3 regions of the Vibrio sp. Vb1574 genome follow, and region 1 is predicted to be linked to each of the others. Evidence: predicted binding sites of a transcription regulator. Region 1 holds the regulator's gene; each other region holds the start of a gene.
The links. Region 1 encodes PurR, which represses purine synthesis genes. Its sites were predicted from a motif close to TNANGNAAACGTTTNCNTNA; they were not measured.

Region 1 (11,102 bases):
ATCTATTCTGTTTGTAGCTTCTGAGGTTGAAGGCCTCATTAAAAGTGGTGGCTTGGCAGATGTTGCCAAGGCACTACCGGAAGCCCTTCAAAACCTACAGCAAGACGTAAGAATTACCATCCCTGCGTACAGCAGTATTGATAAACTCGCAGACGCAGAAGTTGTATTAGAAACAGAATTAACATCATGGCCGCATACGGAGTATCGAGTTTTGCGGCTCATGTTAGGTCAAAATCCTGTTTACCTGATTGATTGTCCGCCGTATTTCAATCGACCATCAATGTATGCGGAGAACAACCAAGCGTATACTGATAACGGCGAGCGCTTTGCGTTTTTTAGTGCAGCATGTCTCGATATGTTACCCAAGCTCGCCTTTCAACCTAATATCATACACGCGAACGATTGGCACACAGGTCTTGTTCCATTTTTGCTCAAGCACAGGTATGGCAATGATCCGTTTTTTGCTCATACTAAAAGCGTCATTTCAATTCACAATGCGGTCTTTAAAGGCGTATTTAGTTATGAAGACGTGCAGTGTTTGCCAGAGTTTCATTGTAGAAACGTTCCCGATGCTGCGGTGAGTGCAACGCATATTACGATGCTTAAAGCTGGTGTAATGAATGCAGATAAGATAAACGCGGTTAGCCCTACGTACGCAGAGGAACTAAAAACAGAGCTTGGCAGTCATGGAATGGCTTGGGAGTTTCAGCAACGCGCGCAGGACTTAGTTGGTATTTTGAACGGTTGTGATTACAGCGCTTGGAATCCGGAAACTGATACCTACTTGCCGGTTAATTACTGCGCCGACCAGCAAAGTATGTCGCAAGGGAAGAAAGCTTGTAAAAAAGCATTACAACAACGACTAAATTTGCCCGAAAAAAATGTAGCTATGTTCGGTATGGTTTGTCGGTTGACCCAGCAGAAAGGCGTTCATTACTTGTTGCCTGCTTTGGCCGATTTTTTGAAGCACGATGTTCAGCTAGTTGTCGTTGGGACCGGAGACCCTGTTCTTGCCGCTCAGTTACGAGAGGTTGCCGCGCGGTTTTCTAGCAAATTTGCCTTTGTAGAAGCGTATGACAATGAACTTGCGCATATCGTTGAAGCTGGTTCTGATTTCTTCTTGATGCCTTCTGAGTTTGAACCATGTGGCTTAAACCAAATCTATAGTATGGCTTATGGGACATTACCGATAGTACGCGGTGTTGGTGGCTTAAAGGACAGCGTTAGCGATTATGATGTAAACCCATCTGAAGCAACGGGGTTTGTTTTTTTCGAACCGACACCGCAGGCATTGTTGTTAACGATGCTAAGGGCACTGTTGCTCTACGCTCAAAACGAGCCTGAAGTGAATAAAGTACAGTTGCACGCGATGCAACAAGACTTTTGTTGGCAAAAGGCCGCAGAATCTTATTTGCAGCTTTACCACTCAGCGTTAGTTTGACTTAAAATTGTAACGAAAGGCACCGAATGAGGTGCCTTTATTATCTTGAGTAAGGGGAGTGTGGTAGGATGGCTTTTTACTCAATAGCACGATCTTTTTGATACTCAATATGACCCAGCCGCTACTTTTTCATAAAACCTATTTGCACCCTACTAGTAATGAGTGGGTTGTATTTGTGCACGGTGCTGGTGGTAGCTCTTCTATCTGGTTCAAGCAAATTAAAGCTTACAAGCAACACTTTAACTTATTGCTGATCGATTTAAGAGGTCATGGAAAGTCAAATCAGTTACTTAAAGAGCTCATTGCTAGCCGTTATACCTTTACGGAAGTTACCCAAGATATTTTGAAAGTATTGGACCATTTAAAGATCCAATCCGCTCATTTTGTCGGTATGTCGCTTGGTACTATTATTGTTCGAAACCTTGCTGAATTGTCATCAGAGCGCGTACGTTCGATGGTGCTCGGCGGTGCTGTCACAAGGCTTAACACTCGTTCTCAGATATTGGTGAAATTAGGTAATTTTTGTAAGCATATCCTACCATACATGTGGCTCTACAAACTGTTCGCTTATATTGTTATGCCTCAAAGAAGCCAACGAGAATCTCGCCACCTTTTTATTCGCGAAGCCAAGAAGCTTTGCCAAAAAGAATTTAAACGTTGGTTTATTCTTGCCGCTGATGTAAATCCGTTAATGAAATATTTTAAAGATCGAGAGTTACCCATTCCGACTCTTTACTTAATGGGCGACAGGGATTACATGTTTATTAAACCTGTCAAAGAAATGGTTGCAGCACATAAGCTCAGCATTCTACGAGAAATCCCGAATTGTGGTCATGTATGCAATGTAGAGCGTCCAGAAGACTTCAATCAACACTCCATCGAGTTTATTAAACAGCAAGCTGTATGTGCTTAAAACTGAGTGCATCCACTGAATAGGAGAGCCGCTATAGCTCTCCTAGTTGATATCCACATTGCCAACATGCACCAAATTGCCCTTCGTTTATTTCATGACATTTTGGGCATTGCCAATCTTGATACTCATGCCTATCGGATTGTTTTCGATATGCTTTTACTATTTCTTCAGCTTTCATCTTTTGTGCCGTGTCAAAAAGCCACACATAAGGATCGGTATCATCACCAAACGGCAGTTCTCCTTTTAAGCCGAAAATACCTTCTCCGCGAACTTCACAGTAAATTTGTTCCACTTTAAGCAGCTCACATACAATGTGTGCTTCTGCTGGGTTTTTAGCGATAAATATTTTCATCAAAATACCCACTTCACCAATTACGAGTTTTGCTGACTTGGTGTCGGCCTTACTTTATTCATAACCCATTTAGTGATGATTGGAAATAGTCCCAATAGCGCAAAAGACGCTAATACTGCGGGTGAAACAATGCCCGATAGGCTTTCAATTGTTGCTAATTGAGTACCTGCATTCAGATATACGGCTGTGCCTGGCAGCATACCTATTTGGCTAGTGAGATAAAATCGACCTACAGACATCGGTGTTAAGCCCATCAGTAAGTTGATTAGAAAGAAAGGGAATACAGGGATTAGACGCAAGGAAAATAGATAAAAAGCTCCGTCTTTTTCGACACCTTGATTAATTGCGTTGAGTTTATTTCCGAATTTGTTTTGTACCCAGTCACGCAATAAGTATCGGCTGCTCAAGAAGGCCAGTGTTGCCCCCATAGTGCTAGCGAAAGAAACCAGTAGCAAGCTTGTCCAAAAACCAAATAAGGCTGCACCAAGTAAGGTGACTACTGCCGCTCCTGGGATAGAAAAAGCGGTAATTGCAATGTAGGTAAAAAAGTAAATCGCAGCCGAGAATACAAAATTCTGATCGATGTATGTAGTTAGTGCTTCTTGTTGGGCTTTTGCATTCTCTAAGGTTAAATACTGGCCAAAGTTAATACCTAAAAAGACGATAGCCGCTAGTAGGATGAGACCTAATATCAGTTTCTTATTCATAATTTTGATTCCAATTTGGGATATATGTAATAAGACAGTAGGAAAACCGAAAAAATTTCACAAAAAAACCGCAGATTAGACTGCGGTTTTACAAGATAGTTTTTAGGCCGACTTTTATTGGAGGCCGTTCATCAACTCATCTCGGCGAGCTTGAGGTACCACACTCCAATGAGTGCCGTTGATAGCACCTTCTAGTGCCCATAGCAACTCAATGTTGACGGTTGCAGAGTGCGTATCTCTTATCGCTTTATAGGCGTTAAGCGCACCTTCCTCTTCAAGCTTCTCTACGGATTCGATGCCGGCTTTTTTTAGCATGCGCTCGGTAGCCAGTCGTAAGTTAGGCAAATCTTTCAAACGGTTAGGCTTTGTACTTGCTTGCTGTTCTTTCTCAAGCTTTGCCTTTTTCAATGATTGATTCGCTACTTCGATTAAGCGTTCGCTTGATTCCCATAAATCGCTGGAAATAGCGTAGTACTTTGTAACGACTGGAAAGCCACGTTTTTTATAAACGTAAGGCTTTAGCCCTTGTTTCTCGAAGTCAGATGAAGTTTTTTGGTCTGCTCTGATATGAAGCTGATTGTTTACCACTAGTGCAAACATTGTTTCATCAGCGAATAGTCCGAAGCCACCAAACATTGAGCGCGACTTGATATTACCAAGTGCCTCAAATAGCTTCATAGAGTCTTTGAGTATCGGTTTATCCATGTTTTGTTATCTCGGTGTAATTAATATTACGCCACCAAAAGTCAGGTCCGAGAGAGTAGCAAACATGCGTAAAAACAATGTCATTACAGAGTAAAGTCATTGCTTACACACTTGCCATCGGTAACCCCGCTACCTTCCATATCGTAATATGGTTCAGGCCGGAGGCTTTGCGTCCCACTCTTTCGAATGGTTTGCCCTGTGCGTGACACAATGAGCATACTTCTTATATTGAATTAACATCACGGTTTAGCGTTAAAAGTGTGATTTCGGTTCAATAAAAATGATAGATTGAATGCTCTATTTTGCATATGGAAAGGTGCAAATTGGCCTTTGAAAAGGAGTTCTTAATATATATTACATTTATATAAAACAGGGAGTTAACGTTAGTCAATTGTTATTAGAGTGGTGTGAAGTATTAGAGAATGCTTAATTTTTCCAAAAAAATAAGCGCCCCTGTAGAGCGCTTATTTAACACGGTTAAATACAGTGAAATTTAGTTCATTTTTTTCACAGTATTTCGAATTACAAGCTCAGGTTGCATCTCGAAAATTCGTTTTTCGTGTTCTTTATCTTTGATACGCTCAAGTAGAATTTCGAATGCATTTTTACCAACACGACGTTTAGGTTGGTGGATAGTCGTTAGCGGTGGAGAGAAGTATTCTGCAAGCTCGATGTTGTCGTAGCCGATCACTGAAATATCTTCAGGAATTTTGATCCCGTTTTGTTGCAAGCGGCTCATTAGGCCTAGAGCCATTGTGTCGTTAAAACAGAATACCGCCGTCGGGCGCTTGTCCATTGCGGTAATTTTATCTGCAACTAATACGGCCGTATCACATTCAAAGTTACCTTCAAGGATCCAGTCTTCATTTACAGCTAGGTTCGCTTCGCTCATTGCGCGACGGAAACCTGCAATGCGCTCTTGGCAAGCAAGCTTTTCAAAATGACCGCTTAGACAAGCGATATCCGTATGACCATTGTCAATCAGATGTTTGGTTGCAATGTAGCCACCTTCTTCTGAGTTATCCATGATCTTGTCTGCTTGTGAGCTCTCTGGGCCCCAATCCATGACCACTTTAGGAATGTCCGCATGACGGTCAAGCATCTCTTTTAGTTCTTCGGTTAAGTCAGAACACATCACTAGGATGCCATCAACGCGCTTTTCAGCCAGCATACGAATGTAATCGCGTTGTTTTTCGTAAATCCCGCCTGTGTTACATAAAATCAGAGTATAGCCTTGGCGGTAACAGTAGCTCTCAACGCCATCAATCACTTCTGAGAAAAATAGGTTAGTTGATTGAGTTACTAACATGCCAATCGTACGAGTTGAGTTGCATTTTAGGCTGCGTGCAACGGCACTTGGCGCGTAATTCAGCTCGTCAACGGCTTTCATTACTTTTTCTTGCGTTGCTTCTGCAACGAAACGCGTTTTATTGATAACGTGCGAAACTGTCGTAGTGGAAACGCCGGCTAAGCGAGCAACGTCTTTTATCGTGGCCATAAATGGTGTCCTGTATCGAGCTACTGAAATATGTCGTATTGGATGTACCTGATGCTCTAATGGTTTCACACCTAGCAATATAAAATTGGCGCTAAGTGTCTCGGCAGCGGTTGATCCAAGTGCGACAAAAGGGTGCGTAGCAGCATCGGTCGATGAATTTTATCTTTTTTCTATCTGATGAGAAATTGCCATCAACCTGTTAAGAAAACACAAAAACCGCTATATTTCAGCGGTTTACATATAAATCATATTTAATCGTTTGCGCTCACATTTTAGCCCTATGTGGACTGACTAGCAATGTTTTCAGCACGAGATTTGTGTATTTGAAGTCACATTTTGACTGCTAAATAACCAAGCGTCTTTGCGCTAAGTTAAGGCAAACGAATATTATACCCAAGTTACTTACAATTGGTCACTTTCGGCATACAGGAAGCCCGATAGGCAGGCTCCCTAAAAATAGGCGGCAATTATTCACCAAGAAGGTAGGCGCTGTCTAGTTTACAAAATGCAACTAATAGTTTCGCGACACTCGAGTAAAATCCAAATTCGTCGAATTGTTTACATTTGTCTGAAAACTGAGGTAACCAAGACATCAATTGTTGCTGGATAAAGTCGTTTTGTTTAACGAAGGCTTCTTCCATGTGTTTTTCTTGTTCAAGCTCGTTTGAGCGGATAATCATGTTCCCGAGAAAGTCGAGCTCAACGGCTAAGTGATCCGCAGGTTCCTTTAGGTTTTCGTCTACTTGAACGCCAAATTCAGCCATCAACTTTTCCATTTCCTCAGCTGGCTTGTCATTCAGTAAACCTGATTCACCAATGTATATGGATGCGTAAGGAAGAGCGCCGTATTTTTCTGTCTTCAAAAACAGTTCACAAAAGTCAGCTGCAAGCTCTAGTTGTGCATCTTCACGATCTTGTAACCGATTCAATGCATCAACTAGGCTATCAACGGCTGGTTTTAGCGACTCATTTTCACCTAAACCTGCGAGAAAACTGCGAATTTCAACACTGTGATAGGCTTCCAATTCTTTCTCTGTTAGTTCTTTTGCGAACAAGCTCGAAAACCACCAGTAAATTTCAGCGCGTTTTTCATTAAAAGCTTTCACTTCTTGCATTTTGGGCTCCTGAATGATGCTTCAAGTCATGCATCACAAAGTCAATTAGGGATATCCCCTAAGTGTAATCAATTAAAATGAATAGCAGTAACTATAATTGTTATGTTTTATGGTCAAAAATGACCGTTTATTAATAGCAATGGGCAAGCTTGTTTTGAATCAATAAAAACGCTAAATCTTGCGTTTTAATGTATCTATGACTAGAAATGTTACTAGTTATGAATAGAATACGTCTTGGATAATAAGAAGACAGAAAAGTGGTGTAAATGAGCTATCACGTATTAGTCGTAGAAGATGATGTTGTAACTCGTAGTAAGCTTGCGGGATATTTCCAAAATGAGGGCTACCAAGTCAGCGAAGCAGAGAGTGGCGCAGAAATGCGTGAAGTTTTGCAAGCGGGCGATGTAGACCTGATCATGCTGGATATTAACCTGCCTGGTGAAGACGGCCTGATGCTTACTCGTGAGTTACGTAGCCAATCGGATATTGGTATCATATTAGTAACAGGACGCACGGATAGCATTGATAAAATCGTAGGCCTAGAAATGGGTGCTGACGATTATGTGACAAAACCTTTTGAACTGAGAGAGCTGTTAGTTCGCGTTAAAAACTTGCTGTGGCGTATTTCAGCGGCGCGCAGTGGCAGCTCGAAAGCGAATGAAACCAGTGAAGAGCACATTGTGCGCTTTGGGGAGTGGACATTCGACATTCAACGTCGCGCACTTAGCCGCAACGGTGAGCCAGTAAAACTAACTAAAGCAGAGTATGAACTTTTGGTGGCATTATCGTCTTATCCTAACCAGGTGTTAAGTCGTGAGCGTATTTTGAACATGATCAGCCATCGAGTGGATGCGCCGAATGACCGCACCATTGATGTTCTTATTCGACGTATGCGCGCAAAAATGGAGTTCGATCCTAAGAACCCACAGATTTTTGTAACGGTACACGGCGAAGGCTATATGTTTGCTGGTGACTAGTTGGAACATAACTCAATCGTAAAAAGAAAAAGGAGAGCTTCGGCTCTCCTTTTTTGTGGCTTCAAGATAATACTAGTTTGCTTCAACCATTGGTGTTTGGCCGACAGTATCACGCAACCTTTGCCAAATACTGCCCAAGTACTCATGCCAATAAAGCTCTGTTTGTTCTAAGTAACGCGCTTTAGGTGAGTATTTATCCCAAGGTTGACTTATCTCGCTAATAGCTAAGAAGTTGGTCGGGGCTGGGATTGGTTTAATGCCTGCTGCGTTGAACTCATACAATGCACGGCTCATGTGACTCGCAGAAGTGACTAACACAATCTCCTTTTGTTGAACGAATGCAGCCGCTTGACGCGCCTCTTCCCACGTATCTTTCGCATCTTCTAATAAAATGATATCGGATTTCGCGACTCCCAACGCAAGGGCAACGTTCGCCATCATTCGCGCGTGGCTAATTTCAGATCCGCCAGCATAGCCGGATAAGATTAATTTCGCGCCTGGATACATTCTTAAAATACGAATGCCCTCAGTTAAGCGCATTAATGCTGCACGGCTTAACTGCGAGGTGGGTGGAATTTCGTCATCGATAACATGACCATTCCCTAAAACCATCACGTAGTCGATGGTGCCAGAAACTGGCAAAAAGGCTTTATGCTCTCGCTCTAACGGCATAAGAAGCTTGGTTGAAACAGGTTGGAAGGCAACAAGAAAAATGCCAACAAAAGAGAATAGAACAACGAAGCAGCCAGTTTTACGTTTTGTAGTAAAACTAATGAGAGCAAGACCCAACAAGCCTATCAGCAGCAATGCCGGAAGGGGCATAAGCATGGCTGACACTACTTTTTTCAGCTCAAACATACATAAATAGTCCGAAAAAACATCAATTGATAATAAAAATGAGGGTATCCCTCTTTATTCCTGCTTTCCTTGTGCCAGAATAGCGGCACAATCCGTTATGATAACTCAGCAGAAGTGACAGAAGACCGCAATTTCGACGATATCGCCCACAAATTTGCAAAAAATATTTACGGCTCCGATAAAGGGGAGATCCGCCAAATCATTGTGTGGGAAGATTTTCTACAGATTCTAAGTGAATTAGATGCTGACCAGCAACCCCTAGAAGTGTTGGACGCTGGTGGTGGTTTGGCACAAATGTCGCAAAAGCTTGCTAAGCTCGGACATCGAATCGCTTTATGTGATCTATCTTCGGAAATGCTGCAGTTGGCTAAGCAGGATATTGAAAAAAACGGTTTGCTTGAGCAGTATCGCCTGATTCATTCGCCTGTCCAATCCATCGGTGAACATATGGATGGACAGGTCGATCTGGTTATGTTCCACGCTGTGATGGAGTGGCTGGTTGATCCTAAGGCCGCACTTGAAACAGTTCTTGAACAAGTAAAACCGGGAGGTATCGCATCAGTCATGTTCTACAACCACCACGGTTTAGTCTATAAAAACGTGGTTTGTGGCAACATTCCTCATATATTAGACGGCATGCCTCACCGAAAAAGATTTAAACTACAGCCGCAAAAAGGCTTAAAACCTGAAGAAGTCTACCAGTGGATAGAAAATTCAGGTTTTAATATTTGTGGCAAATCTGGTATTCGCTCATTTAGTGATTACATAGGCAATATGGAATACATGGGTGATTACGAGTTTGAAGATGTGTTGGCGCTAGAAAAACAACTTTGTCGACAAGAGCCATACCTCTCATTAGGCCGCTACATTCATGTGTGGGCTAAAAAGAACGATAAACAGGAATAACAATGAGTGAGATGACTCTCAATGCTGCAGAGCAACCAATCGATGAGCTGGTTGGCTGGGTTAAGCAGCACGATTTCTCGTTGAACCTGACCACAGAGCGATTGGCATTTTTGATAGCCATTGCCGTACTGAGTAATGAAAGGTTCGATGAAGAACTGGGTGAAGGTGAACTGCATGATGCATTTGCCATCGTCACTCGACTATTTGATGAGACCGGCGAAGCTTCGGCTTTTCGTGCGAACAATGCGATCAACGAGATGGTTAAGCAGCGTCTTATGAGCCGTTTTGTCAGTGAAATTACTGACGGAGCGAGCATTTACCGCTTGTCGCCATTAGCGATAGGAATAACCGACTACTACGTGCGTCATCGTGAGTTCTCAAAACTGCGTCTATCTATCCAGCTATCCATGGTAGCGGATGAAATGGCGAAAGCGATTGAGGCAGCACAAAAAGGTGGCACACCGGGTCACTGGAAGAAAAACGTATACGGTGTTTTAAAATATTCTGTAGGCGAAATCTTCGATCAAATTGACCTCAACCAACGTGTTATGGATGAGCAGCAACAGTCAGTGAAACAACAGATTGCTGACCTGCTTAACAAAGACTGGCGCGAAGCGATCAACAACTGTGAAGCACTTCTGTCAGAAACATCAAGCACGTTGCGTGAACTTCAAGATACGCTGCAAGCCGCCAGTGATGAACTGCAAACTCAGATCCTCGATATTCAAGAAATTGTTTACGGTGACCCTGAGCTGGAGTTTATCGAAGAAGCCTTGTTTGGTCTGCAAATGAAGCTGGACCGAATCACAAGCTGGGGCCAGCAAGCGATCGACCTTTGGATTGGTTACGACCGACACGTGCACAAGTTTATTCGTACTGCAATCGATATGGATAAGAACCGTGCGTTTAGCTCGCGTCTGCGTCAATCCGTCAAAGATTACTTCGATGCGCCTTGGTATCTGACTTATGCAGATGCGGAGAGGCTTTCTGACCTTCGTGATGAGGCCCTAGTACTGCGTGATGACGAGGTCACGGGTCAAGTTCCGATGGAAGTAGAATACGAAGAGTTTCAACAAGTCAATGATGAGTTGGCAGAGCGAATTGGTGACATGCTAAAAGCGCATAAAGATCAAGGCACACCAATCGACTTGAGCGTGGTACTGCGAGATTACCTTGCACAACACCCATACACTCATCACTTTGATTTAGCTCGCATTGTCGTTGATCAGGCGGTACGTCTGGGTTACTCAGAATCCGACTACCAAGCTGTTCAGCCAGACTGGAAAGCAATCAACGAATTTGGGGCAAAGGTACAAGCGAATGTCATCGACCGATACTAATGAATACATGTCAGAGAATCTGGCAAAAGCAATTTCTAACCCTCTGTTCCCAGCGCTAGACAGCATGCTTCGAGCAGGGCGTCATATCTCAAGTGAAGATCTAGACAACCACGCGTTGCTGTCGGATTTCGAACTTGAGCTTTCTTCTTTCTACCAACGCTACAACACCGAATTGGTGAAAGCGCCAGAAGGTTTCTTCTATCTTCGTCCTCGTTCAACGTCTCTGATTGGCCGTAGTGTTCTTTCTGAACTGGATATGCTGGTGGGTAAGGTACTGTGTTTCCTTTATC
Region 2 (11,102 bases), on a different contig from region 1:
ACATTCAAACCGTGTGGGGCCTAGGTTATGTTTTCGTCCCAGACGGCAAAGAGGTGTAATCTCTTCACTCCATAGCCAGCACTTGGCTATAGCAACTTCAGCCTTCATTACCTTCCCTTTGAAGGCTGAAATTTCGCGATTAGGACCACTAGGAACGTTCCATGCGCATCCGAAGTTCACTGACACAATCTATTCTGCTGTTCATCTCTTTGCTTCTCGCGAGCCAAGTTTTCTCTTACTACGCCGTTTTTAACTACGCGTTGATGCCGAGTTTGCAGCAGTTCAATAAAATTCTCGCCCATGAGCTCAATTTGGTGCTTGATGATGAAGGACCTTTAAAGTCTGATGCACCGTTAAGGCGTCAATTATTAGAAAGACTAGGGGTGACGGTGCATAGTCTCGATAGCGATAAGGCGATTGAATTTCATCACGCAATGTCGATTGATTTGATGTCTGAAGAAATGAGCCAAGAGCTGGGTTCGCCCACAGAAGTGCGCTTATTGCTTGGCGATGAAAGTTACATTTTGTGGATGCACATCGAAAAGTTGCCGAACTCCATCATTCGTATTCCGTTATCTGAGCTGCAAGAAGAAGATTTTGCCCCGCTGTTTCGTAACAGCTTGATTATGGCGCTGCTGATCATTGCAGGTGGTTGGTTGTTTATTCGTTTGCAAAACCGTCCACTTTTGGCTTTGGAGAGAGCCGCGAAAGACGTCGGTCGAGGTGAGATCCCGCCCCCCTTAGCAGAGAAAGGCGCATCGGAGATTCGCTCTGTAACTCGAGCCTTTAATCAAATGTCGAAAGGTATTCAAGAGCTAGAAGAGGACCGAGCCTTATTAATGGCGGGGATTAGCCATGACTTACGAACACCTCTGACGCGTATTCGCCTAGCGACAGAAATGATGTCTCCTGAGGACAGCTATCTTGCGGAGGGGATCATTAGCGATACGGAAGAATGTAATGAGATCATCAGTCAGTTTATGGATTACCTCAAACCGGTGAACCAAGAATCGTTTGAAGCGGTTGATATCAGTACGATTGCCAGTGACGTCGCCAGTTCTGAAGGTGGTTATGAGGTTGAAATTGAAACAGATCTTAATCTTAACTTGCCGCCAGCCAAAGGAAGCGCGATTGCGATTAAGCGGGCGATCAGTAACTTAGTTGTGAATGCGCTACGTTATGGCAATGGCTGGGTCAAAATCAGCACTGGTGTGACAGCAGATAAGCAGCTAGTGTGGATTTCAGTAGAGGACAACGGACCGGGTATCGAGCATTCTCAAATCGCGAGGTTATTTGAACCCTTTACGCGTGGTGACACCGCTCGCGGTAGTGAAGGCACTGGGCTAGGGTTGGCGATTGTGAAGCGTATAATCAGCCAGCATTCAGGTTCTGTGGTGATGCGTAATCGCAGTGAAGGCGGTTTAATCGCTCAAATCAGCTTTCCTACCAAGTAAGTCGATGGCCCGCACCCTTTAAAACAAAAAGCCCAACCTAAATAGGTTGGGCTTTTCTTATTCTCAATAATCTTAAGACTCTTTCACTTCCTGAGGAAGTTCATCTTCGTCTTCCAGTTTCTCTGGCAGAAGTAGATTTAAAATGATCGCAGTGATACCACCTGCTGCAACACCAGTTGAGAAAATACTCTTAATAAATTCTGGCATAAATTGCAGGATCTCTGGTTTTTGCGCGATACCAAGTCCCATTGAGAAGGATAAGGCCATGATCAGAATTGCGCGGCGATCGAGCTCAACACGAGAGATAATACGTACACCAGCGGCAGCAATCGTACCAAACATGACAATTGTTGCGCCGCCAAGTACTGGCTCAGGAATCAGCTGAACAAAGCTAGCGACGCCAGGAAACAAGCCAAGAATCACTAACATGCCAGAAATAAAGTAACCCACGTAGCGGCTCGCGACTCCTGTTAGCATGATGATGCCGTTATTCTGGCTAAACGTTGAGTTCGGGAAGCTGTTGAAAACGGCTGCGATTGCAGAGTTTAAGCCGTCTGCTAACACACCGCCCTTAATGCGTTTCATGTACACTGGGCCTTTTACTGGCTCACCAGACACTTCAGATGTTGCGGTAATATCACCGATGGCTTCTAGTGCGGTAATAAAGAAAATCAGTACCAGCGGAATGAACAGAGACCAGTCAAACGATAAGCCATATTGCATTGGTACGGGCAGTGCTACGATCTCGGTTGCGCCTAGCTGAGAAGTATCTACCATCCCCATAAAATACGCCATGATGTAACCCACTAGCATCGCAATCACGATTGAAGCCACACGGATGTATGGGTTTTTCGAGCGGTTTAAAATCACAATTAATCCAAGTACCGTCCCAGCCAGAGCAAGTTTGTCTAAGCTGCCGAAGGTTCCTTCATTTAATGCTGCGTAGCCACCGCCCATTGATACTAAGCCGACTTGAATCAGTGTGAGACCGATAAGAGTGACGACGATGCCTGAAACAAGCGGAGTGATGATTCGGCGGGCATGCTCCAACACGCGAGATAGGAAAATTTCTGCAAATGATGCGACTAAAATCGTACCAAAAATGGCAGCCATCATGGTGCTGATGTCTGCTCCACCGGCTTTCAGCGATAGGCCTGCTCCAATAATAGGACCTAAAAAGTTAAAGCTGGTGCCTTGAACAGAGAGCAAACCAGAGCCAATTGGGCCAACGGTGCGAATTTGAATAAACGAAGACACGCCTGACGCAAATAAAGACATGCTGATAATGGTGTTGGTTTGATCGGCCGGAACGCCCAAAGATTGGCAAATGATTAATGAAGGTGTAATCACCGCAACGAACATCGCCAATAAGTGCTGAAGTGCGGCAAAAATGGTTTGAGGCAAAGGTGGTCGATCGTTGAGTTGATAGACCAGTTCCGAAGATCGGTTTGAAGTTGTCATTGTTTGTCTCGCTAGTCGCAATATTTCCCTAGTTCTCGCTGAATGGGAGAGCAGGGTGGAGTTGACGTCGTTACCTGTGATTGCTGTTAATCAGAGTCAACTCAGGTTGGTGGAGTGTGATCTAACACACTTAAAAATTTGTGCGCGATTATAGAGAGATTCACTCAAAAAGCAAACGTTTGCTTTGTTTTTGGCGCATTAAAAAACGAGCCATTTGGCTCGCTTTCAATCATTACGCTTTGGAGTAAATATCCCGCTCACCCAACCAGCGATCGATAATCGCTGTTGCGTTAGACGGGTAATTGTCATGAATATGACGCGAAATGCGCTGAACTTCGGGAATCAGGCGATGATCTCGAACTAAGTCTGCGATTTTGAAATCAGCAAGACCTGTCTGCTTTGTACCCAATAGTTCACCAGGGCCACGAATTTCTAGGTCTTTCTGCGCAATGACGAAGCCATCGTTACTTTCACGTAGTACTCCGAGACGTTTTTGCGCGGTTTTTGACAGCGGAGAGTGGTACAGCAGCACACAATGGCTAGCAACGGAACCTCGGCCCACGCGACCTCTTAACTGGTGTAATTGTGCCAAACCAAGACGTTCAGGGTTTTCTATGATCATCAAGCTAGAGTTTGGCACATCCACACCAACTTCAATCACTGTCGTTGCGACCAGCAAATGCAGTGTATTGTCTTTGAAATCTTGCATCACCGCTTGTTTCTCTGCCGGCTTCATTCGTCCGTGTACTAGACCAATTTTTACGTCCGGTAGCTTACGTTGAAGCTCTTCTGCGGTATCTGCCGCGGCTTGCGCTTCTAATACTTCCGACTCATCAATCAGGGTACACACCCAATATGCCTGCTTGCCTTCGTTTAAGCAGGCATTTCGGACACGCTCGACGATGTCGTCACGTTTTGTATCAGGAATAGCAACGGTTTGAATCGGCGTTCGACCCGGTGGTAGTTCGTCAATCACGGAAGTTTCCAGATCGGCGTAAGCGGTCATGGCTAAGGTGCGAGGAATAGGCGTTGCTGTCATGATGAGCTGATGTGGATAAGCGCCTTGTTTTGCACCTTTCTCACGCAGCTCTAAACGTTGGTGGACACCGAAGCGGTGCTGTTCATCAATGATGACCAAAGCAAGGTGATGAAATTCAACGTGCTCTTGGAATAGCGCGTGAGTACCCACTACCATTTGCGCTTCACCACTGGCAATACGAGCCAGCTCGGCTTCCTTTGCCTTACCTTTGAGTTTGCCCGCTAACCAACCGACTTGAATGCCCATGGTTTCAAACCAGTTTGCGAAGTTGATAGCGTGTTGCTCGGCCAATAGTTCGGTTGGCGCCATGAGTGCCACCTGATGGCCATGCTCAATGGCTCTAACAGCGGCCAAAGCGGCAACCAACGTTTTCCCCGAACCAACATCGCCTTGCACTAATCGCATCATTGGGTGCGGTTTTTCTAGATCGGCTTCAATCTCTTGTACTACTCGGGTTTGAGCGTTTGTAGGAGAGAAAGGCAGTTGGGCTAAAAGCTGCGTTTTTAGTTTATTACAAGGACCGAGAGGTAGCGCTGAATCCTTCTGACCTTTGCTACGCACCGCTAGCATCGATAAGTTTTGTGCGAGCAATTCTTCCATGATCAAGCGGATTTGGGCAGGATGTTTGCCTTCGTCAAACTCATCTAAATTAATGGTTGGTGGTGGGCGATGAATGGTGTGCAGCGCTTGCGACATCGTGATTTGATGGTCATACAACCCCGCTGGAAGTAATTCCTGCACTGCGGTTTTATCAAGCAGGGCTAAAGCTTGTTCGGTAAGGTTGCGTAATGTGATTTGGCGTAAACCATCGGTGGTGGGATAAACAGGGGTTAAGCTCTGTTCTACATCGGGCTTTTGCTCGCTGACGTAAAACTTGTAGTCAGGATGAACAATTTCCAAACCCATGCCACCGCGCTTAATTTCACCGTAAGCATGTACTAACTTACCTTGCGTGAAATTGTTCTTCATGGCTGCGGTAAAGTTGAAAAAGCGCAGCGTGATAGTGCCATTACCGTCGCTGATTTTTACCGTTAGCATTTTGCGCTTACCGAAGATGGTGTCGACTGCCATGACCTTACCTTGCACTGCCGCCCAAAGGCCAGCATGCAGTTTGGCAATAGGGTAAATACGAGTACGATCTTCGTAGCGTAACGGAAGGTGAAACAGCAAATCTTGAACGCTATGTAAGCCAACTTTGGCGAGTTTTTCTGCGACTTTCGCGCCAACTCCAGAAAGGGAGGTTAATGGGACGGCAGATAACATTTGGGCGGACATAGAGGGCTCAAGAAAATGGTTAACATAGCAGTATGTTAACCATGGAGCTGTGTTTTTGTACAGGAAAAAATAGTCATGCTTTAGTTAGTGTCATGATTTGACTGATAACCTATCATTCCGAGGAGCTTTAGCGACATCAGGATTCTATTTCCAACAAGTATGTCGCTGAAGTTAACACTATCAGCATCTGTATATTTGAGAATTAGATCCTGAACCACGCTCCTTCGCCGCCGTTCAGGATGACGAAAGTCTGTTACTTGCTTTGCATCTCTTGCCACCACGCGTCATCGGCGATGATTTGACCTTCTTCATCGAGTGGTGGGTAAACGAGCCCTTTTCGTTTCGCGACCTTTGCCAGCACTGGGTGACCACGTTCAAAGAGAATACGGTTGATTGTCTCTTTAGGCAGAGCGCTTTCTTCTCGGTCGTACATGCCTGCGGCTTCACGTTGACGTTGCGCTTCATACAAAATTACGGCACTGGCAACCGATACGTTTAGTGACTGCACCATGCCCACCATCGGGATAATAATGTCTTGATCAGCAAGCTGTTTGGCTTGCTCTGAAGCGCCAACCTTTTCGCTGCCTAAAATGATTGCCGTTGGTTTGGTGTAGTCGATCTCGCGAAAATCGACGGCGGTGTCCGAAAGATTGGTCACCAAAACCTGCATACCTTGCGCTTTGAGTTCGGTAATCGCAGTTTCAATCGAATCGTGAGTATCCACTTCAACCCAGTTACGCGCGCCAGCTGAGGTATGGCTCAGCGTACGCATTTTGTCAGGCCAAATTGCGTGAACTTTGTGTAAGCCTGTCGCGTCAGCGGTGCGGATCACGGCAGAGACGTTGTTTGGCTTATGTACTTCTTCGAGACAAAGTGTCAGATCAGTTTGGCGAGTTTTTAGGACTTGGTGAATACGGTTGTAACGTTCTAGGTTCATATTTATTGAGGTATAAAAAATCGCCACCTAACAGAGTAGGTGGCGATAGAGGTTAGTTCTTTCTGCGTCTGACTCGGGTTGCTTGAGGCATTGCCTTAATCTTACGCATGATACCAGCAAGGTGGACACGATCTTTCGTCGTCAACAGCACAGTCACAGTGTATAAACGACCATCACGTTCTTCCGTTGAAAGGCCATGAATGTTTGATCCTGTTTTCGAGATCACGTTGGTCAGTTCTGCAAGAGCACCTTGGTTGTTAAGCATGTCGACTTTAAGTTCAGCAATGAACTCTTTATCGTAGTCTTCAGACCAAGCGACAGCCATATAACGGTCTGGCTCTTTCTGATAACCACGAACGTTCGGACATGTTTCTCGGTGAACAACCAAACCACGACCAGGCGATACGTGAGCAATAATGTGATCATCTGGGATAGGATGACAACAATTTGCAAACGTCAGCAATAAGCCTTCTGCGCCACGAATCGGAAGCTTCTTCTTCGAGTCCGTTGGGATTGAGCTTGTTGTCGTGAGCTCTTCGGTGTCACCAAGGAGCCGACGTGCGATCACAATGCTCATCAACTCACCCAATCCAATAGCAGCCAATAAATCATCAATGCTTTCTAGGCGAAGATCATTCAAGACTTCTTGGATATTTTCTGGATAAATTGAATCAATCGAGTGACGGCCAAGTGCGTGATTAAGTAGGCGACGACCTAAAGTAATCGACTCTTCACGACGCATCGTTTTCAGTACTTGTCGAATCTTAGTGCGGGCACGAGAAGTCACGACATAGTTTAGCCATGCCGCATTCGGACGCGCACCAGGGGCACTGATAATTTCCACCGTCTGACCGTTTTTCAATGCCTTACTCAATGGGTAAGGGTTACGATCAACACGAGCACCAACACAAGAGTTGCCTACATCGGTATGTACGGCATAGGCAAAGTCGACAGCCGTTGCGCCTAAAGGTAATTCAACGATACGACCTTTTGGTGTGAAGACGTAAATCTCATCTGGGAAAAGATCGGATTTTACGTTTTCAATGAATTCGAATGAGTTACCCGCGCTTTGTTGTAGCTCTAACAGGCTTTGCATCCAACGCTGAGCTTTCACTTGCGCAGTGGTGCCAGACTTGTCGCCTTTGTCTTTATAAGACCAGTGTGCTGCGACACCTTTGTCCGCCATTTGATCCATATCTTCAGTACGGATCTGAACTTCAACAGGTACGCCGTGTGGGCCAACCATGGAAGTGTGTAGCGATTGATAGCCGTTCGCCTTTGGTACCGCGATGTAATCTTTCATGCGACCAGGACGTGGCTTATACAAACTGTGTACTTGGCCTAAAACGCGATAACAAGTATCAGCGGTATCAACAACGACTCGGAACGCATAGATATCCATGATGGTGTGAAAGCGCTGTTCTTTGGTTTTCATCTTGTTATAGATAGAGAACAGGTTTTTCTCACGACCAACGACGCGAGCATTCAAGCCGAAATCTTGCAGACGGCCTTCTATTTCGCTGTGAATGCGTTGGATCATCTCTTTACGATTACCACGTGCGGCTTTAACCACTTCTTTCAGTACGCGGTAGCGGTTGGGATATAGCGCCTCAAAGCCCAACTCTTCGAGTTCGGTTTTGATATTGTGAATACCAAGACGATGAGCGAGGGGCGCGTAAATTTCTAACGTTTCACGAGCAATACGACGCTTTTTATCTGGTCGAAGCGCGCCAAGCGTACGCATGTTGTGCGTGCGGTCAGCCAGTTTGATCAGAATGACGCGGATATCTTGCACCATGGCCAGAACCATCTTACGAAAGTTCTCAGCCTGAGCCTCTTTCCTATCGCGGAATTTGAGTTTGTCCAGTTTAGATACACCATCAACCAATTCTGCGACAGTGTTGCCGAATTTCTCTTCGAGATCTTCTTTAGTTACATCACAGTCTTCAATGACGTCATGCAGCAAAGCAGCTTGGAGGGTTTCGATATCAAGGCGCATTTCGGCCAAGATTCGAGCCACAGCGACAGGGTGGATGATGTATGGTTCACCGCTAGAGCGGGTTTGCCCTTCATGGGCATCTCTCGCTACCACATAAGATTGACGCAGAGCCTCAATCTGAGGCTCTGTTAGGTATTCTTGGGCAACGTCTTTGAGGCTATCGAATAGATACAAATTATAGGCCCGGGAGGTTGTTGAATTCTAAAGTCAGAATTAACGGTTGTGAGCGATGCTGCTTACTGCCGCTAGCTCTGCCGCTTCTTGCTCTTGCTGTTCTTGACGTTCACGAGCGTCTAGAACTTCTTTAGTAATTAAACCTTCTTCGATTTCGCGTAGAGCGATAACCGTTGGCTTATCGTTCTCTTCTGGCACTAGTGCATCTTTACCGCCAGTTTGCATTTGACGAGCGCGGCGAGCCGCAATCAGTACTAGGTCGAAACGGTTGCCAACTTTTTCAACAGCGTCTTGAACAGTTACGCGTGCCATGAGGACTCCAAATAGTTAACTAAAATTTTAGAATGACGAGAAAGTATACAACCTAACTACTTTATTTACTAGCAATTAGACAAGCCACCGTTTGTGGACTTTCTCAGGTAGTTTATTGTGTTTTTCGCACTGGGCAAAAAACGGGAAATTCTTTATGTTTTACAGCGTGACTTTTTTGAAGTTACTCTGCTAACAACGCGTCAAGCATACCTTTATATTTAGCAGCTTGCTTTTCTTCCTTCAATCTTTCAGCACGCAAGATAGCTTTAAAATCCATCAAAGCGGTATCAAAATCGTCGTTTACGATCACGTAGTCGTACTCGTTGTAATGAGAGATTTCCGACTTGGCTTCAGCCATACGCTTTGCGATCACTTCATCGCTATCTTGACCACGAGTGTTCAAGCGACGCTCTAACTCACCGTTTGATGGTGGCAGGATGAAGATGCTTTTGGCTTCTGGCATTTGTTCACGGATTTGGCGTGCGCCTTGCCAGTCGATATCTAGAAAAACGTCGATACCTTTATTTAGTGTTTCTTCAATCCATACACGAGATGTGCCGTAATAATTACCAAACACTTCTGCGTATTCTAGGAAGTCACCTTTAGCGATCAGGGCTTCAAACTCATCTTTCGCTACAAAATGGTAGTGGACACCATTTTCTTCACCAGGTCGCATGTTGCGCGTGGTGTGAGACACAGACACTTTCATTGCGTAGGTTGGGTTGCGTTCCAACATCGCTGAGATCAAGCTAGATTTACCTGCGCCGCTAGGTGCAGATACGATATAGAGAGTACCTTTGCCCATTGTACTGTTCCACTTTTGATTGGATTGATTGAGTGCCGAAGGAAAGTTCGACATTCTTATAACGATAGCACTGGCATTGAGAAATCAACCACCAAAGGGGTGGATATTGGTGATAATCCCGCCAGAAAAATGGAGGCGAAGAGTATCATGATCTCTATTTTGTTACCAGTTGATCTTTCTGTCTGTGATCGTCTCAGATGAAATAGTTACTTACGCCAGAGTGTTCCTAAACAGCGAAGAAGGAGCGTGATACAGGACTTACCATCCGCGCACTCTGTTATTAAAACCATTTCTACAACCGTTTAGTGTGCTGATTTTAGGTTTAGAGTCCCGATTTGGCTTGCGTGAGTGACTCTGGTTAAAAATAGGGGTTAATAAAGATAAAACGGAAAAAAGGGGAAGCTTTCACTTCCCCAGGCGTGCGACTGACTCACACTTAATCTTCGAATTATCCTTGAGACTCTAGGAAATTTATCCAAGGGCTAACGGTTGACCTGAATTTTGGCGATTGAGCAGCGCCTTTCATCGCCTGCAAGGCCTTTTGTGGCTGCTTAAGCTCGAAATAGGCCATCCCGCGAATGTATTCAAGTTCTGCCTTTTGCTCTTTAGAGGCACTGGATGCCGCGCTTTCTACAAAACGAGTTGCTTCAGAATACTGCTTGTCTTGTATCATTAAGCGAGCAATCTGAATTTGCGTTTTAGCAGAAGGAGCGAGGTTATATGACTTTTTATAAGCGAGAATTGATTTATCTAGCTCTTTAGCTTGCTGCCAGAAGCTGGCTAGGCGGTCATAGTTTTCCTTCGTCTTTTCAATGTTTCCAGCTGCCATTTCCTTTTCAAGAGTTTTGGCTGCTTTATATGGAATACCTTGATAAGCCAAGAAGTTTACAAAGCGTAAATATTCCTTCTCTCCTTCTAGTTTCCCCATTTTGTAAACCATTTCTAGGGTGGCTAGAGAGTTGCGCTCTTGACCTAGCTCCATGTAGACACCAGAAAGTTGCATCCAGTAACGCTTTTTCTGAGGGTACTTTGAAGTCAGAGTTTTGAGTACACTGGCAACGCTTTTCAGCTGGCCTAACTCGTAGTGAGATGCAACGAGAATTAAGTACCAAGACTCACTTGGGCTCTTGCTCATCGCGATGGCTTTTTTGGTTGGTGGGATTGCATTTCTGTAATCTTCCAACTGAACATAGGCGCTCGCTAACGTGATATAAGCATGAGCTTGAGGCTTCTCTTTGGTTGTTTCTGCAACCTTGAACCATTCCTTCATCGTTTTTACAGACAACGTATACTTTTCTTCAGCTAGGTAAAGCTGAGCCAAGCTGTAGCGAACTTGTTGAGCAACAGGAACGGGAAGTGCGTCGAGCTGTAATGCTTCGGCAAAGTATTTTGCTGCTTGCACATAATTGTCTTGTAGCGAATACAAAAAGCCAGTCTGCTGAAGTAAAACTGCTCGGTCGTATTTTTTCGAACTTGTGCTTTCTAAAGCGCTTGCTAGTTTTTCTTTCGCTGCTGAATATTTTTCAGTTGCGATCAACTCTTGCACTTTGTTAACGGTTCGAAATGTCCGATCTGATAACTGAGGAGCTTCTTTTGCCATCGTAGGAGCGGCCATTGCCACTCCTGCGAAGAGAATTAAAGAAGCC
Region 3 (11,102 bases), on a different contig from region 1:
AACTCCGAAAACAATTGATAGGGCAGGTTAGATAGTGTTTAAACGAATTTTTAAATCAGCGACTTTAGTGGCAGCTGTTTTTCTTTCGGCATGTTCCGCAGACATTGATAATTACCGCTCTTCTAAACCGACTTTTGACGTATTCGGTTATTTCGAAGGCGACATAAAGGCGTGGGGGATGGTGCAAGATTATACCGGACAGCAAACGCGTCGCTTTGAAGTCGATATAGTGGGTACTGTAGCGGGTGATACGCTGACGCTGGTGGAAGACTTCGTGTTTGATGACGGAGAGGTGGACCAGCGAATTTGGGTTATCACTAGATTAGAAGACGGTCGTTATGAAGGTAAGGCAGACGATATTATAGGTGTGGCAACAGGGGAAGAGCAGGGCAATGCGCTACAGTGGCAATATGACTTTGAGCTACAAATGGAGGATTCATCAGTGACGGTTGCTTTTGATGATTGGCTTTATCGTCAGGATGACAGACACGTTTTCAATCTAACGAAAATAAAAAAGTTTGGTGTGGAAGTAGGAACAATAACCTTGTTCTTCCAAAAGCTGCCATAACAAATGGGGCTGATCTTCAATTAATAATCCATTCCATATAACTAAAATTATTTTCTCCCGACCTAACTCTCCTAACTAAAAAAGGTTGACGCTTTCGCGTCAACCTTTTAAGTATCTGGTCGTTACAGGAGTATTACAGCTTATCTGTCAGCTCGATTGCTTGACCGATATAGTTCGCTGGTGTCATCTCTTTCAGACGTGCTTTCTCGTGCTCAGGAAGCTCAAGACCGTCGATGAAGTTACGCATTGCTTCGCCGTCTACACGCTTACCACGAGTTAGCTCTTTCAGCTTCTCGTATGGCTTCTCGATGCCGTAACGACGCATAACGGTTTGTACTGGCTCAGCTAGTACTTCCCAGTTCTTGTCTAGTTCAGCAAGAAGCGCTTCACGGTTTACTTCTAGCTTGCTGATGCCTTTAAGTGTCGAAGTGTAAGCGATGATAGCGTAGCCAACACCAACACCAAGGTTACGTAGAACCGTTGAGTCAGTTAGGTCACGTTGCCAACGAGAGATAGGCAGTTTCTGTGCTAGGTGGCCGAATACAGCGTTCGCAAGACCTAGGTTACCTTCTGAGTTTTCAAAGTCGATTGGGTTAACTTTGTGAGGCATTGTTGAAGAACCGATCTCACCAGCAATAGTTTTTTGCTTGAAGTGGCCTAGTGCAATGTAACCCCAAACGTCACGGTCGAAGTCAATCAGGATAGTGTTGAAACGAGCGATAGCGTCGAACAGCTCAGCGATGTAATCGTGCGGTTCGATTTGAGTTGTGTAAGGGTTCCAAGTTACGCCTAGAGACTCTGTGATGAACTCTTCAGAGAACTTGTGCCAATCTAGCTCTGGGTAAGCAGAAAGGTGTGCATTGTAGTTACCTACTGCACCGTTGATTTTCGCTAGGATCTCAACGTTTTCGATTTGCTTGAATTGACGCTCCATACGGTACGCCACGTTTGCCATTTCTTTACCCATAGTAGATGGAGAAGCAGGCTGACCGTGTGTACGAGATAGAAGAGGAATGTCGCGGTATTCCACTGCTAGTGCTTTGATAGCGTCGATTAGGTTACGGATTTCTGGAAGAATCACGTTATCACGAGCTTCTTTAAGCATTAGAGCGTGTGATGTGTTGTTGATGTCTTCAGAAGTACATGCGAAGTGGAAGAACTCGTTTACTGCGTGCAGTTCAGGAACGTCTGCTACTTTCTCTTTTAGGAAGTACTCAACCGCTTTTACGTCGTGGTTAGTTGTACGCTCGATCTCTTTGATACGGCGTGCATCTTCTTCAGAGAAGTTTGCAGCAAGGTCGTCTAGGAATTGGTTTGCTTCTGCGCTAAACGCTGGCACTTCTGCAATTTCAGCAGTAGCAGCAAGCTTTTGTAGCCAGCGGATTTCAACGATAGTACGGTACTTTAGTAGACCGTATTCACTGAAAATTTCGCGTAACGCAATTGTCTTGCTTCCGTAACGGCCGTCTACTGGTGAAACAGCAGTCAATGCTGACAGTTCCATGATGTTCTCCTGAATTGGGTTTCTAAATTTCGTGAGCTTTATACCAATAACTGTGGCAATTGTCACGAATATTGCGCAAACGTTTGCGCGAGATTTGTTTTAGTCGAAAAAAATGAGCTCGCGATAAACGCGAGCTGCTTATTTGATATTTTACTACAGACGAGCAAGAAGGATTTGTGCTTGCTCTACCATCTTCTTGCGCCCGAAGATTAGGTGGCGACGCTTACCACCAACTTGACGCCAAAGAACTGCACTACGAATGCCAGATAACAACAGCGCACGAACTTTGTGTTGGCTTGCCGTCTGCTGCAGTACAGATGGCGTGCCCGTTACTTGAATGCGTGGGCCAATAGGGCTAACGACATCCAGATAGATGCTCGCTAAATTGCTGATCATTTGATCGTCTAGTAGCTCAAAGTGCTCTGACTGACGCTTGGCCATTTGAATACGATCACCAAGCTGAGACATAGCATCGTTACGAGAGCTTAACTTACGTTCTAACGCCATTAAACTAATAATGTAACGAGTAATTTCACTGCCTGATGGTGTGCTATCAATCCCTTTAACCAAGCATTCTAGGCCGAGCTTTAGATCGGCTTCGCGACCGAATACGCCAACTGTGTTAGCAGGGTTCGTGCTCAAAATAGCGTTGATTGATGTTTCAAAAGCATCTTGATCACAATGTCCGTTTCTCGCTACCTGTTGAACTAAAGCAACAGCTTGGCAAATCCCAGCGAAAGCGATAGTACGGTCATAAAGTGTATTCGCCACGTAACGACTCCTAAGCTTGAGAATATTTAATGCGTTGCTCGATGATGCCGCCACCTAGGCACACGTCACCTTTGTAGAACACTGCTGATTGACCTGGAGTTACAGCAATTTGTGGCTCGTCAAAGATAACTTTAATGTTTTCATCATCGATAGGGATGATTGTACAAGGAATATCTTCCTGACGGTAACGAGTTTTCACTGTGCACTTCATAACATCGCGAATTGGCTCACGATCTACCCAATGAAGTTGTGATGCAAGTAGACCTTCTGATTTCAACATTGGATGGTCTTTACCTTGAACAGCAATCAAAACGTTACGTTCTAGATCTTTCTCACCAACGAACCATGGGTCCTCGTTACCACCGCCGCCTTTACGGCCACCGATGTGTAGACCTTTACGCTGACCAAGTGTGTGGTACATCAGGCCTTGGTGTTGACCAATCACTTCGCCTTCTGGAGTCTCGATATTACCAGGCTGAGCTGGAAGGTAGCGACCGAGGAATTCTGTAAACTTGCGTTCACCGATGAAACAAATACCAGTTGAGTCTTTCTTCTTAGCGGTAATTAGATCTTGTTCTTCCGCAATGCGGCGCACTTCTGGCTTCTCTAGATCACCAACAGGGAATAGGCTACGTGCGATTTGCTCGTTGCTTAATGTGTACAGGAAGTAGCTTTGATCTTTGTTGCCATCTAGACCACGTAGCATCTGTGGTTTTTCACCATTTTCTGGGAAAGAGCGACGCACATAGTGGCCCATTGCAATGTAATCAGCATCAAGTACTTCATCAGCGAATTCTAGGAATGCTTTGAACTTGATTTCTTTGTTACAAAGAATGTCAGGGTTCGGAGTACGGCCAGCTTTGTATTCAGCAAGGAAGTACTCAAATACGTTATCCCAGTATTCGGCAGCAAAGTTGATAGTGTGTAGGTGGATGCCTAGCTTGTCACATACTGCCTGAGCGTCAGCAAGATCTTCTGCCGCTGTACAATATTCTTCGTTGTCATCTTCTTCCCAGTTCTTCATGAAAAGGCCTTCTACTTGGTAGCCTTGCTGCTTTAGAAGATACGCGGAAACAGATGAATCAACGCCGCCGGACATACCGACGATGACTTTCTTTTGGCTGTTATCAGACATTACTAAACACCACTTAAATAAACGGGATGCAGATTCTATCAGAATCCACAGACCGGTGACAGATCCGAGATCGAAATCACAATTCGTTTCGCTGGATTTTTCTTCAACAAAGATTCGAACGAGTAATTTCGCAAGTATAGAAGAGGTATATATGGCATAGTTGGCCAAAATCCAAGAGGAAACACCAAATGACAGAAGAAAACCAATTTATGCAAGAAAGTGAGTTGATTGAAATTGTGGAAAATCAGCTCGAAGATGGCAACCCGCTTAAAGTAAAAGAAACCCTTATGCGTTTAATGATGACTGGCACACCACGTGAAGATGCGGTTGCGATGATGGCATGTGCGATGTCAATTGAGATTTTTGATGTAATGAAGAATGAAGGTGAGTTCAACCTAAAGCGTTATAGCGAGCACCTTGAGCAACTACCAGATCTCAGCTTTATGGAAGGTGAATAAGCCACCTAAAAGAAAAAAGCTGTCAGCAAACGTTTGCTATAATCGCTTTTATTGCTGCTTTATTATAAGCGGTATAGAATCCGCTCTCCTTTTCATCCCCTTACTCAGACTGACAATATGAAATTTCCTGGACAACGCAAATCGAAGCACTATTTTCCTGTTCATGCTCGTGACCCGCTGGTGAGCCAAGCACAAGAAAGCAAGAAGATGACGCGCACTCACATCATTGGTATTGACCAAACCTTGGTTGATATTGAAGCAAAAGTTACAACGGATGTGATTGAAAAGTACGGTCTGAGTAAAGGTCACTCTCTGGTTATCGATGACGAAAGAGCAGAAGAGTTATACCAGCAACTGAAAGAAGAGAACTTGATTACCAATGAGTATGCGGGCGGTACAATTGGTAACACGCTACATAACTACTCCGTGCTAGCGGATGACCGCTCCACACTACTTGGAGTGATGAGCCAGGATATTAAGATTGGCAGCTACGGTTACCGTTATCTTTGTAATACATCAAGCCGCATGGACTTGAACTACCTACAAGGTGTAGATGGTGCAATTGGCCGTTGTTTTGCTCTTATCACAGAAGACGGTGAACGTACTTTTGCTATCAGCGAAGGGCAAATGAACCAACTCCATCCTGATAGCATTCCAGAGAAAATCTTTAAAAATGCATCAGCACTTGTACTGACGTCATATCTAGTACGTTGCAAAGACGGCGACCCAATGCCGGAAGCAACAATGAAAGCAATTGAGTACGCGAAAAAGAATGATGTGCCTGTTGTTCTGACTTTAGGCACAAAGTTTGTTATTCAAGATGACCCTAAATATTGGCAAGAATTCATTCGAGATAACGTTTCAGTCGTTGCGATGAATGAAGATGAAGCAGAAGCTCTGACGGGGGAATCTGATCCACTTGCTGCGTCTGATAAAACATTGGAGTGGGCTGATCTAGTATTGTGCACGGCGGGTCCTGTAGGTCTATTTATGGCTGGGTATACGGAAGATAGCGCGAAGCGCGAAACTTCTTTGCCATTACTTCCAGGGTCAATTGCTGAATTTAATCGTTATGAATTTAGTCGTCCGGCGAAAAAAGACTCATGCGAGGCGCCAATAAAAGTGTACTCGCATATCTCGCCATATATGGGTGGTCCAGAAAAAATTAAGAATACAAATGGCGCAGGTGATGCCGCGTTATCTGCGGTTCTTCATGATATGGCAGCAAATAAATACCATAAAGAAAATGTGCCTAATTCAAGCAAGCACAGTAACGAGTATTTAACTTACTCTTCTTTTTCTCAAGTCTGCAAATACGCAAACCGTGCGAGCTACGAAGTTCTCGTGCAACATTCACCACGATTGTCGCGCGGACTTCCTGAGCGAGAAGATAGCCTAGAAGAAGCATACTGGGAACGTTAATACGAAGCGGTTTAATTAACTATTCTGTAACTAAAGTAAAAGGCGCATTAAGAAATGTGCCTTTTTTATTTGTAATGGTTTAAATAAAAAGGCTCCCTATGGGAGCCTTTTAAAAATAGCACGGATCTAGATTAGGAACTCATCCAGAGATTTACCTGCATCAAGTTGCTCTTGAATCGCCGAAGGTGTACGACCTTGGCCAGTCCAAGTTTTCTCATTACCGTTTGAATCTGTGTATTTGTATTTAGCAGGGCGAGGTGCGCGCTTCGCTTTGCCTTTCGTCTTAGTTTCGCCAGATAGCGCAGTAATAAGTGCTTCTACATCAATACCGTCTTGAGCGATTTTCTCAGCAATCTCTGCAAGCTTAGCTTCTTGCTCTGCTTGTGCTGCGCGTTCTGCTTCTTCTGCTTCACGACGCTCATCTACGACAGTAGTGAGTTTATCTAGAGCTTCTTCCAATTGTTCTAGAGTCAGCTCACGAGAAAATGCACGAAGGCTACGGATATTTAGAAGGGTTTTAGTCAGCTCTGACATAACGATTCCTATTAAAAGGTTAATGTGTTGGGCACTTTTTATCGTTACGATTAAATAATGCCAATCTATAAATAAACAAAGAGTCCTTATATTTAACTTTATCTTTTCCTTATGTGCAAATGCTAAATCAAGATTTTGTTTAAATTTGACTATTTTTTAAAGCAATTAATATTATTACACTCGAAATAAATCATTATTAGATGAGAACTAAAATCAACAATCATTATTGTATAGAGAGAGTGACAGCTTGGTTTTTTATAAAAAAATTTGAGTTATTACTTAAAAATATGAAGCATCCATCTTTAATGCTGTGTCATATATCCTTAATTTATTGATATAAGATAAACCATGATATTTCTAAGGTAGTAATAATGTTTCATAAATAACATGATTGATGTGATTTCAGTTGCACAAAACTTATGGAAGTAGGCAAGGTTTATAAATTATCTCAGCCATTATTTATTTGTTTAATTTAGTTTGATGTGTTGCATTGACTCTCATCATAAGTACAATGGCTGCCACCTGATGCAATATTGCAGACAATTTGTTGTTAATTTGTACAGTTAGTGGTTAATTGTTTGTTGTTGCCGTAGAGGCGCGGTCTCGAAGAGTAGCTATTATTGGGGTGATGCCAATGAGTAATAGTGGAAGGCGAAGATTGCCGAAGTAAGTAACTCATCAAAGTTACTTGCTGGGGTTGTATCTGAAAGGAACAACACTGCCATAGTATATATTCACATTAAACTATGGAGCGCTACTGTAGGGTTGGGTGGAGTGTTCGCTTCCCTGTCGCTAAGTTCAACATGAGCACGTATCGTATGCTACGTGACTTGTCTGCAGTAGATCTCTAGCCAAACTTTGGTTTTTGAAGATCATGAATTTAATAGATTTTTCTAGTTCTCCTGTTTCATTATTGCCACCTATTGTCGCTTTGACTTTGGCGATTTTTACTCGACGTGTATTAGTTTCCTTGGGTGTAGGTATCGTGCTAGGTGCGGTGCTACTTAATAGCTGGTCTATCAGCGACACCGCAGGTTACGTCAGTTCTCAAGTTTCTTCTGTCTTTATTGAAGATGGCGGAATTAACACTTGGAACATGAGCATTGTTGGTTTCCTAATCTTATTAGGTATGACAACAGCTTTATTAACGCTATCTGGCGGTACTCGTGCTTTTGCTGAATGGGCACAATCTCGAGTGAAGAGTAAACGCGGCTCCAAACTTCTTGCCGCCTTTTTAGGCGTATTCATTTTTGTCGATGATTACTTTAATAGCCTTGCTGTTGGTGCGATCTCTCGCCCAGTAACCGATCGCTTTTATGTGTCTCGCGCTAAGCTTGCGTACATTCTAGACTCAACCGCTGCTCCAATGTGTGTAATTATGCCTGCTTCTAGCTGGGGTGCTTACATTATTACTATTATTGGCGGGATCTTAGTCTCACATGGGATCACAGAGTATTCGGCTCTTGGCGCATATGTTCGTCTTATCCCAATGAACTTCTACGCCGTTTTTGCGCTGCTAATGGTGTTCGCTGTTGCATGGTTTGGTCTTGATATTGGTAAAATGCGTGAGCATGAAATTTCTGCATCGCAAGGTCGTGGCTTTGATAAAGACAAAGAAAATGACTCGCAAGAAGCGCATGACCTAAACGAAGAGCTAGATATCCGTGAAAGTGAAAAGGGTAAAGTGTCAGATTTGATACTTCCTATCGTGACGCTGATTATCGCGACTATCGCTTCAATGCTTTACACGGGTGGCCAAGCATTGGCTGCTGATGGTAAGGAGTTTGCGCTTCTTGGTGCTTTTGAAAATACAGATGTAGGTACATCACTAATCTACGGTAGCTTGCTTGGCTTAGCAGTTGCACTGTTTACTGTTGTGAAGCAAGGTCTACCAATGGCTGAGATCGCACGTACACTTTGGATTGGTGCTAAGTCTATGTTTGGTGCGATTCTAATCTTAGTATTTGCCTGGACCATTGGTTCTGTTATCGGTGATATGAAGACTGGTACTTACCTTTCGACAATGGCGCAGGGCAACATTAACCCGCACTGGCTACCAGTTATCCTATTCTTGTTGTCTGGCCTAATGGCGTTCTCAACAGGTACTTCATGGGGTACGTTCGGTATCATGTTACCAATCGCGGGTGACATGGCTGGGGCAACAGACGTAGCGCTAATGCTACCGATGCTGAGTGCGGTTTTAGCTGGTGCGGTATTCGGTGACCATTGTTCACCAATCTCAGATACGACTATCTTGTCATCGACGGGTGCACGTTGTAACCACATTGATCACGTATCAACACAGCTACCTTATGCATTATCAGTCGCGCTTGTTTCATGCGTCGGCTTTATTGCCCTTGGTATGACTGCTTCAATTGCGTTCTCGTTCATTGCAGCGTCGATCACATTCGTTATCGTTTGCGCTATTTTGTCATGGCTTTCAAAGTCTAAAATAGCGTCTTGCCAGAGTGCGTAATTCACTGATTTAAAAGGTGAAATTGTAGGAGGCTTCGGCCTCCTTTTTTATTTGTATTATACAATTCGAATTTTTTTAAAATTAAGGGTTGAAAAAAGTAATCAGCTTGGTTAGTGTGGTTGGTAACAAAGCAAATGAGAAGAGCCTTGAAATAAGTATGCGTAATTTTGTAATGAACATTCATCACCATCATCACCCAATCTAGTCTTTCGGGAGATGTACGCATACCCGGGAGGCAGGAAACTCCCGGAGGTAAAATCAAAGTAAAAGCAGATTTTAAACCCTCGGGAGACTTCAATCTCCCGAGGGTTTTTTAGTTTTATTAGTTTGAAAAATACTTAGATATCAAAATCTTGTATAGGGACAAAGCAATGCAAACACAACGTTTAAGAATCGCAATTCAGAAAAAAGGTCGTCTTAGCAAAGAGAGTCAAGCTCTACTAAAACAGTGCGGCGTAAAGTTCAACGTGATGGGCGAGCGTTTAGTTGTCCATTCTGAAAATATGCCAATTGATTTACTCTTGGTTCGTGACGACGACATCCCAGGTTTAATTATGGATGGCGTTGTTGACCTTGGCTTTATTGGCGAAAATGAACTAGAAGAAGTTCGCCTTGACCGCAAAGCATTAGGTGAACCCTGCGAGTTTGTTCAGCTTCGTCGACTTGATTTTGGTGGCTGTCGTTTATCTATCGCAATCGACAAGGACGAAGAGTACAACGGTCCACAAGACTTAGCTGGCAAGCGTATTGCTACAACGTATCCTCAACTTCTAAAAGCGTACATGGATGAAGCCGGCGTTCCATTCTCTACATGTATGCTGACAGGCTCTGTAGAAGTTGCGCCTCGCGCGGGTCTCGCTGATGCTATCGCTGATTTGGTTTCTACAGGTGCAACACTGGAAGCGAACGGCCTTAAAGAAGCTGAAATTATCTTCAAATCAAAAGCGACATTGATTCAACGCACAGGTGAGTTCGACGCAGACAAAGTGGCGCTAATCGAAAAGCTGTTAACTCGCATGCAAGGCGTGCAGCAAGCGAAAGAATCTAAGTACATTATGCTTCACGCCCCAGCAGAGAAGTTAGATCAAATTAAAGCGCTACTGCCAGGTGCTGAAGACCCAACTGTTCTTCCTCTTTCTGCAGATAAGCAGAAAATGGCTGTTCACTTGGTGAGTTCTGAAAACCTGTTCTGGGAAACAATGGAACAGCTGAAAGAGTTGGGCGCAAGTTCAATTCTCGTTCTACCAATTGAAAAAATGATGGAGTAAGCATCATGAGAACAGTCGTTTGGCAATCATTAAGTGAGAATCAGCAAGACTCTATTTTGGAGCGCCCTGCTATTGCAGAAGGTGCCAATATCACCACTGCTGTGGCCGAAGTTATTGCTAAAGTTCGAGAAGAAGGTGACTCTGCTCTTATTGAGCTGACAGAAAAGTTTGACCGTGTTAAGCCTGAATCCATTCGTGTTTCTTCTCAGGAAATTAAGGCAGCGTCAGAGCGTTTGTCAGAGTCAATGAAGAGCGCACTAGAGCAAGCTTACGCCAATATTTCTAAGTTCCACAAAGCGCAAAAGCCGCAACCGATCAAGGTGGAAACGCAGCCAGGTGTTCTTTGTGAACAAGTAACACGTCCAATTCAAAAAGTGGGTTTGTACATTCCTGGTGGCAGTGCGCCTTTGCCATCGACTGTTTTGATGCTCGGCGTTCCTGCAAAAATTGCAGGTTGTCGTAAAGTCGTTCTTTGTTCTCCACCGCCAATCGCTGATGAGATCCTTTATGTCGCGAAACTGTGTGGCATTGATGAAGTGTACAACGTCGGTGGTGGCCAAGCAGTTGCTGCAATGGCTTATGGCACCGAGACTGTATCGAAAGTAGATAAGATCTTTGGTCCGGGCAACGCTTACGTGACCGAAGCAAAACGTCAGGTTAGCAATGATTTCCGTGGTGCTGCGATTGATATGCCAGCAGGTCCATCAGAAGTTCTTGTGATTGCCGATGAAACCGCAGATGCAGACTTTATCGCTGCGGATCTTTTGAGCCAAGCGGAACACGGTCCTGATTCTCAAGTGGTACTTGTGACTCCTTCTCCTGTGATTGCTGATCAAGTGACGGATGCGGTTCAACGTCAGCTTAAGGAGCTATCTCGTGCAGACATCGCAGAGCAAGCATTGGCTTCAAGCTTGATCATCATTGCCGAGTCTCTTACTCAATCGGTTTCCATTTCGAATTACTACG

Region 2: the regulator PurR is predicted to act here: its motif matches at 3,083-3,102, upstream of R7O12_RS21495 (uracil-xanthine permease family protein).
Region 3: the regulator PurR is predicted to act here: its motif matches at 4,458-4,477, upstream of R7O12_RS05610 (inosine/guanosine kinase).

The regions. Positions count from the first base shown of each region.
Region 1 covers NZ_JAWOTC010000059.1:52-11,153, forward strand. Annotated here, with positions in the region: gene glgA (glycogen synthase GlgA) at 1-1,441, shown strand, start outside; gene R7O12_RS22405 (alpha/beta fold hydrolase) at 1,551-2,354, shown strand; gene R7O12_RS22410 (DUF2007 domain-containing protein) at 2,386-2,706, opposite strand; gene R7O12_RS22415 (TVP38/TMEM64 family protein) at 2,727-3,413, opposite strand; gene R7O12_RS22420 (TfoX/Sxy family DNA transformation protein) at 3,528-4,118, opposite strand; cyclic di-GMP riboswitch class I at 4,235-4,324, opposite strand; gene purR (HTH-type transcriptional repressor PurR) at 4,612-5,616, opposite strand; gene torD (molecular chaperone TorD) at 6,084-6,731, opposite strand; gene torR (two-component system response regulator TorR) at 6,998-7,708, shown strand; gene elyC (envelope biogenesis factor ElyC) at 7,781-8,566, opposite strand; gene cmoM (tRNA uridine 5-oxyacetic acid(34) methyltransferase CmoM) at 8,681-9,472, shown strand; gene mukF (chromosome partition protein MukF) at 9,475-10,812, shown strand; gene mukE (chromosome partition protein MukE) at 10,793-11,102, shown strand, end outside.
Region 2 covers NZ_JAWOTC010000052.1:22,707-33,808, forward strand. Annotated here, with positions in the region: gene ompR (two-component system response regulator OmpR) at 1-59, shown strand, start outside; gene envZ (two-component system sensor histidine kinase EnvZ) at 162-1,454, shown strand; gene R7O12_RS21495 (uracil-xanthine permease family protein) at 1,527-2,915, opposite strand; gene recG (ATP-dependent DNA helicase RecG) at 3,148-5,229, opposite strand; gene trmH (tRNA (guanosine(18)-2'-O)-methyltransferase TrmH) at 5,483-6,166, opposite strand; gene spoT (bifunctional GTP diphosphokinase/guanosine-3',5'-bis pyrophosphate 3'-pyrophosphohydrolase) at 6,219-8,339, opposite strand; gene rpoZ (DNA-directed RNA polymerase subunit omega) at 8,379-8,651, opposite strand; gene gmk (guanylate kinase) at 8,833-9,456, opposite strand; gene R7O12_RS21525 (tetratricopeptide repeat protein) at 9,905-11,102, opposite strand, start outside.
Region 3 covers NZ_JAWOTC010000005.1:75,831-86,932, forward strand. Annotated here, with positions in the region: gene R7O12_RS05580 (chalcone isomerase family protein) at 1-35, shown strand, start outside; gene R7O12_RS05585 (DUF3833 domain-containing protein) at 35-568, shown strand; gene purB (adenylosuccinate lyase) at 702-2,072, opposite strand; gene hflD (high frequency lysogenization protein HflD) at 2,226-2,843, opposite strand; gene mnmA (tRNA 2-thiouridine(34) synthase MnmA) at 2,854-3,978, opposite strand; gene R7O12_RS05605 (hypothetical protein) at 4,167-4,436, shown strand; gene R7O12_RS05610 (inosine/guanosine kinase) at 4,554-5,858, shown strand; gene R7O12_RS05615 (H-NS family nucleoid-associated regulatory protein) at 5,985-6,392, opposite strand; lysine riboswitch at 6,975-7,157, shown strand; gene tet(35) (tetracycline efflux Na+/H+ antiporter family transporter Tet(35)) at 7,267-8,868, shown strand; His leader region at 9,049-9,186, shown strand; gene hisG (ATP phosphoribosyltransferase) at 9,240-10,136, shown strand; gene hisD (histidinol dehydrogenase) at 10,142-11,102, shown strand, end outside.